DNA from 3 places in the Buttiauxella gaviniae genome. Region 2 is predicted to be linked to each of the others. Evidence: predicted binding sites of a transcription regulator. Region 2 holds the regulator's gene; each other region holds the start of a gene.

What was found. The regulator PurR, encoded in region 2, represses purine synthesis genes. The targets are predictions, from matches to a motif close to CANGCAAACGTTTGCNTG.
Region 1: a site for PurR is predicted at 1,267-1,284, ahead of purE (5-(carboxyamino)imidazole ribonucleotide mutase). Genes of this name have one in related genera too.
Region 3: a site for PurR is predicted at 1,445-1,462, ahead of galS (HTH-type transcriptional regulator GalS). Genes of this name have one in related genera too.

The regions. Positions count from the first base shown of each region.
Region 1 covers NZ_JBFMVT010000002.1:3,010,054-3,012,327, reverse strand. The annotation lists gene ppiB (peptidylprolyl isomerase B) at 1-373, shown strand, start outside; gene lpxH (UDP-2,3-diacylglucosamine diphosphatase) at 383-1,105, shown strand; gene purE (5-(carboxyamino)imidazole ribonucleotide mutase) at 1,373-1,882, shown strand; gene purK (5-(carboxyamino)imidazole ribonucleotide synthase) at 1,879-2,274, shown strand, end outside.
Region 2 covers NZ_JBFMVT010000002.1:4,054,202-4,056,475, forward strand. The annotation lists gene punR (DNA-binding transcriptional activator PunR) at 2-919, shown strand; gene purR (HTH-type transcriptional repressor PurR) at 938-1,963, opposite strand; gene AB1E22_RS19295 (YnhF family membrane protein) at 2,258-2,274, shown strand, end outside.
Region 3 covers NZ_JBFMVT010000002.1:433,435-435,708, forward strand. The annotation lists gene mglB (galactose/glucose ABC transporter substrate-binding protein MglB) at 1-26, opposite strand, end outside; gene galS (HTH-type transcriptional regulator GalS) at 314-1,336, opposite strand; gene yeiB (DUF418 domain-containing protein YeiB) at 1,492-2,274, opposite strand, start outside.

The sequences.
Region 1 (2,274 bases), 1.0 Mb from region 2:
CCACCGTGTGATCAACGGCTTTATGATCCAGGGCGGCGGTTTTGAACCGGGTATGAAGCAGAAAGAGACCAAAGACACCATTCAAAACGAAGCGAACAACGGTCTGAAAAACACCCGTGGTACGCTGGCAATGGCGCGTACTCAGGCACCACACTCTGCAACAGCTCAGTTCTTCATTAACGTAGCTGACAACGATTTCCTGAACTTCAGCAGCGAAAGCATGCAAGGTTGGGGTTACTGCGTATTTGCAGAAGTGGTAGAAGGCATGGACGTCGTTGAGAAAATCAAAGGCGTGTCTACTGGCCGCAGCGGTATGCACCAGGACGTTCCTAAAGAAGACGTGGTTATCACAAGCGTAACCGTAAGCGAATAATTCGCCCCCATGGCGACGCTTTTTATCGCAGATTTGCATCTGTGTTCAGAAGAACCGGCGATTACCGCCGGTTTTCTGCGTTTTCTGGCGGGCACCGCGCGCGAGGCCGATGCACTCTATATTCTTGGCGATCTGTTTGAAGCCTGGATTGGTGACGACGACCCCGAGCCGCTGCACCGACAAATCGCTTTAGCTATCAAAGACCTGGTGGATTCCGATGTGCCCTGCTTCTTTATTCACGGCAACCGCGATTTCCTGCTCGGAAAACGTTTTGCGCGTTTAAGCGGGATGACGTTACTGCCGGAAGAACACGTACTCGATCTTTACGGGCGCAAAATCCTGGCACTGCATGGCGACACGCTTTGTACCGATGACCACGGGTATCAGGCCTTCCGCCAGAAAGTCCACCAGCCCTGGCTGCAATGTTTATTCCTCGCCCTGCCGCTGTTTATCCGCAAACGCGTGGCCGCCAAAATGCGCGCCAATAGCAAAGCCTCAAACAGCAGTAAATCGATGGCGATTATGGATGTGAACTCCCACGCCGTTGTTGACGCGCTGGAACGCCACCAGGTGCAGTGGATGATCCACGGTCATACCCATCGCCCAGAAATTCACTCCCTTTCCGCTAACGGCAAACCCGCGTTTCGCTGCGTGCTTGGCGCATGGCATACGCAGGGGTCGATGATTAAAGTGACCGCCGAAGACGTCGAACTTATTCCTTTTGAGTTTTAACTCGTCATACTTCGAGCCGCAGGGGTGTTGGCTGCACTCACAAACCCCAGTCACTTACTCAAGTAAGCTCCTGGGAATTTGCTCCCTTGCCGCCTACCTGCAACTCAAATTATTTAGAGTTAATAGCGTATAAAAATGGCTGTTTTCGCTACCAGATTAACCACGCAACCGTTTTCCTTGCTCTATGTTCATGCTATTCTCTGAGCCCTTCTGACCGACCGAGCGACGTTCGGTGATGTTTGCATACCCACAGGAGTTTTGAGACGCATGTCCTCCAACCAAACCCCAGCGCGTATCGCCATTGTCATGGGTTCCAAAAGTGACTGGGCTACCATGCAGTTTGCCGCAGAAATCCTCACCACCCTTGATGTTCCTCACCACGTTGAAGTGGTTTCCGCACACCGCACTCCCGATAAACTTTTCAGCTTTGCCGAGCAGGCGGCGGACAACGGTTATCAGGTGATTATTGCGGGCGCAGGCGGCGCGGCACATTTACCGGGTATGATCGCGGCGAAAACACTGGTTCCCGTTTTGGGCGTGCCCGTTCAGAGCGCCGCATTAAGCGGTGTGGACAGTCTCTACTCTATCGTTCAAATGCCGCGTGGTATTCCGGTCGGCACGCTCGCCATCGGCAAAGCGGGCGCGGCGAATGCCGCTTTGCTCGCCGCACAAATTCTGGCGTTGCATGATAAAGAACTCAACCACCGCCTGGAAAACTGGCGTCAAAGCCAGACTGATGAAGTGCTGGACAACCCGGACCCACGGGGTGACGCATGAAACGTGTTTGCGTGCTGGGTAATGGCCAGCTAGGCAGAATGCTGCGCCAGGCAGGTGAACCGCTGGGCATCGCCGTTTATCCGGTTGGCCTTGATGCCGAGCCCGAAGCGGTCCCCTTCGCACAAAGCGTTATCACCGCTGAAATTGAGCGCTGGCCTGAAACCGCCCTCACCCGCGAACTGGCTCGTCATAATGCCTTTGTAAACCGTGATGTATTCCCGATCATCGCTGACCGTCTGACGCAAAAACAACTGTTCGATAAACTCGACCTGGCGACCGCGCCGTGGCAGTTGCTTTCAAGCCGCGACGAATGGGCTGATGTGTTCCAGAATCTGGGCGAACTGGCGATTGTTAAACGCCGCGTCGGCGGCTATGACGGCCGCGGGCAGTGG
Region 2 (2,274 bases):
AATGTGGTCTGAATATTCGCTGGAAGTGATAGATGCGGTGGCGCGCAACGGCAGCTTCAGTGGCGCTGCGCAGGAGTTACACCGCGTTCCGTCTGCCATTAGCTACACGGTACGGCAACTGGAGGAATGGCTGGCGGTTCCGCTGTTTGAACGTCGCCATCGGGATGTGGAATTAACGCCTGCGGGTCTGTTTTTTTTGAAAGAGGGCCGGTCTGTTATCAAAAAAATGATGACGACACGGCAGCAGTGCCAACAGATCGCTAATGGATGGCGCGGGCACCTCGCTATTGCGGTCGATAACATCGTTAAACCCGAGCGAACCCGGCAGTTGGTGCTGGATTTTTATCGCCATTTTCCGGACATCGAGCTGCGAATTTTCCAGGAAGTGTTTAACGGTGTGTGGGATGCGTTAGCTGACGGACGTGTTGAAGTGGCGATTGGCGCAACCCAGGCTATCCCCGTTGGGGGGCGTTATGCTTTCCGGGATATGGGATCCCTAAGCTGGCGTTGCGTGGTGGCATCGAATCATGCGCTTGCGAAGCTTGGCGGTACCCTAAGCGATGACGATCTCCGGGCCTGGCCTTCGCTGGTGCTGGAGGATACCTCCCGTTCACTACCAAAACGAATTACCTGGCTGCTGGATAACCAGCGTCGTGTAGTGGTGCCTGACTGGCAATCTGGTTCAGATTGTCTTAGCGCGGGGCTGTGTATCGGTATGGTGCCTTTGCATATCGCACGGCCGTGGCTGGCATCAGGGCAGTGGTGCGAGTTAACGCTTGATAATCCCTTCCCGGACGCCGCATGCTGCCTGACCTGGCGGCAAAATGATGCATCACCAGCCCTGGCCTGGCTACTGGATTATTTGGGGGACAGTGAGACGATGAATGCGGAGTGGTTGCAGGAGCCTGAGCCCGAGTAAACCCGGGCTCAACAAAACTTAACGGCGGTAATCGCGGAATGGGCCATCAGCTACTGAGCGGCGCTCAATCAGGCGCGGATGGACTTCAATGCTCTGGGATTCTTCGCGTTTGTTAACGATTCTATCCAGCAGCATGTTAAATGCCGTTTCACCCAGGGAATCTTTTGGCTGGTGAATCGTCGTCAGGGCGGGTGAGAAGAAGCGAGCATTACGCACGTTGTCATAGCCGATAATGGAAATATCCTGCGGGACGCGCAGCCCCATTTCATCGGCGGCACAAATTGCACCCATCGCCATAATATCCCCGCCGCAGAACACCGCGGTAGGGCGATGAGACTGACCGAGGATCTGCTGCATCGCGCGATAACCGGATTCCGGCTCAAAATCGCCCTGAACAATCCAGTTTTCCGGGATAGCGATACCAGCCTCTTGCAGCGCTTTCATAAAGCCAGCATGGCGACCGCCGCCGGTGTTGCGTTCCATCTGCCCGGGAATAGCGCCAATTTCACGATGACCGCGTTCGATCAAATAACGCCCGGCCAGATAACCGCCATGGAATGCGTTATCGACGACGGAGTCGGTAAAATCAGCGCGCGCTTCACCCCAGTCCATCACAACCATTGGGATATGACGGTACTCTTCGAGCATGGTCAGAAGTGATTCCGGGTACTCAGAGCACATCACCAGCAGGCCATCAACGCGCTTTTGCGCCATCATTGATAAGTAGGCACGCTGTTTTTCGAAGTTATTGTGTGCGTTACCCAGAATGAGGGTATAGCCTTTTTCAAAGCAGCTATTTTCAACGGCTTCGATGATTTCGGCGAAATAGGGCGCTTCGCTGGACGTGGCTAACAGGCCAATCGTTTTAGTGTGATTAACTTTCAGGCTACGCGCGACGGCGCTTGGCGAATAGTGCAGCTCTTTGATTGCAGCCCAAACCGCATTGCGCGTCTCTTCCGCTACAAAACGGGTTTTGTTAATCACATGTGATACGGTTGTAGTGGAAACGTTTGCGCGTTTCGCCACATCCTTGATTGTCGCCATTAAATTTCACTCCGGGCCATATCGTAAGCCCCTGATAACGAATGTGTTAAACGTTTGCGTACGCTATCTCCTGAGGCAACATCGTGGTTGCGGGTATGCCGGGATTGCGACATAAAACGGGAGGAGGGCGTTGAATTGACGGTACGCAATAAATTAGCGTGGGATTTTGGCCTATCCTGGCGAAAAGTGGAAGAGGGAAAATGGATATCCGGTTAAAACCAGGAGGATTTTTCTCTCCGATTGTGGGAAAATCCACCGACACACTGATTGTAAGGTAATAAAAGGAGTTTACTCATGAGCACCGACCTGAA
Region 3 (2,274 bases), 3.6 Mb from region 2:
GACAGGGTCAAAACCTTCTTATTCATGGTATCTCCGGTTTTTGCAGGGTAGTTCCAGGGGGTTCAGGCAGGCAGCATTGTTATAAAAACGTTACTGAATGCCGAAAATTTTCTCTATTAAAAAAACTCTTCCGTGTTCAGTACCAATCCATAACTGCTTTTATTGATCTTTTTTGCTGAATACCTATCGGTAAACTGATTAATCACCGTTACATATAGTTTCAGCTGATAAAACGCTGACATAATAGTCATCGCGATGTTAATTAACTGTGAATTTACTCACAAATTGAAACCGGTTACATCAAAGACTTTTTTCAGAGAGTGATCGGGGCCGCAATTTGTCGCGGAGCCACCGAATGGCGTCGGACTAAAGTTGGCATAAAACAGTGTGTTGCACCAATATCGAGCGTTCCCGCAGCGCCCTGTAACGCCAATTCAGTCGCCAGGCGTGCCATGGAAACAATAGGGTAGCGCACGGTAGTGAGCTGTGGATCGGTATAGCGGGCGATAGGAATGTCATCAAAACCAATCACCGAGACATGGTGTGGAACGACAATACCGTTATCTTTCAGAGCGGTTAACGCCCCGGCCGCCATGCTGTCGTTATAGGCAAACACCGCACTAAGCTGTAAATTGCGCCCCAGCAATTCCACCATTGCCGCTTCGCCGCCCTGCATATCCGGCGACCCCACGCCTGTCCAGCTTTCCGGCGGGGTTATCCCCTGCTCGGTCATGCCGCGCATCCACCCTTCACGGCGCTGGGCGTTATCTTCAATAGCGTGGCTGGATGCCAGGTATCCGATGCGTTGATGGCCCTGATTGAACAGCATTCGGGTGGCCATCAATGCGCCGCTGACGTTATCAAGCCCAACGCAGCGATGCTCAAAGCCCGGCACAATGCGGTTGACCAACACCATACCCGGAATCTGTTCGAGAAATTCGCCCAACTCCTGGTCGCTCAACGCCTTTGCATGAACAATCAAGGCGTTGCAGCGCTGACGAATCAGCACTTCAATCGCATGGCGCTCTTTTTCTTCCTGATGATAACTATTGCCGATGAGAACATATTTGTTGTGCTGCTGCGCCACGACATCCACCGCTTTGACCAGCGCGCCAAAAAACGGATCGGAGACATCCATCACGACCACGCCAATGGTATCGCTGACCTGGGTCGCCAGCGCCTGCGCGTTCGCATTCGGTCGATAGCCCAGTTGCGCCACGGCCTGCATCACACTTTCGCGGGTGTCAGCGCTGACTAACGCACTGTTATTGAGAACACGGGAGACTGTCGCCACGGAGACGCCAGCGATGCGGGCTACGTCACGAATGGTGATCATGTTTATCACCAGACGGAAGAGGAATTGATCTCATGAGTGCACCCTGTATTTGGCAAGGTGGCTATTCTCGCAGCGACGGAGAATTGACTACGTGAGGAGGATCACAGTCATGAAAACGGTTACATACAAATCATTAACATTTGTGATGTGTATCATTATCTTGCTGTATGTTTCAGAGAGACGCCTGCGGCGCGTGCGGTGAGCTGCCGCCAGAGCCACTCAACCGGCCCCTGGCGGAAGTAACGCAGCCAGACCAGAGAGAACAGAATGTTGATTGCCCAAACCACAGGCACCAGCGCCAGCAGTGAGAGGCGATCGAATTTCATCATCCAGCCCATGCGGAAGAAGAATGTGGTGCAAATCAGCGTTTGCAGCAAATAGTTCGACAGCGCCATACGCCCGACATGCGCCACCGCATTCACAATGCGCATCCGCGAAAGCTGCGGCCAGTAACCATAAATCAGTGCGGCATAACCTATTGTCTGAAACGGTGCGCTCAATTCTCGCGGGGCTTGCAGCAAAAATGCGCACCAGCGGTACATCCAACCCACGTGCCATTGGGCATAAATAGCCGGAATATTGATGAGCATGCCGACCGCAATCAGGCACAAACCGGTGCGCCGGTAATGATGCAAACTAAACTCGCCTCGCAGCCAGCCGCTGCGCATTAACGACGCGCCAATCAGCATCATTCCCGCCAGTTGCCAGCCATACTGAGCCCCCAGCGCGACTAAATTCGAGGAGAGTAAATCGATCCGATTGCTGATGGCCTCTGTACCGCCCTGAAGTTTCCACCACTGCTCATACTGCAGGTTAGCCGCGTCAGGAACCCAGGAACGGTTCGGCGCATCACCGGAGATAAAGCCCAGCAAGAGCAGCACACCGATACCTGTCAGATAAAGCATAACGCCGGTGTTAAACAGCGAACGAATCCCCGG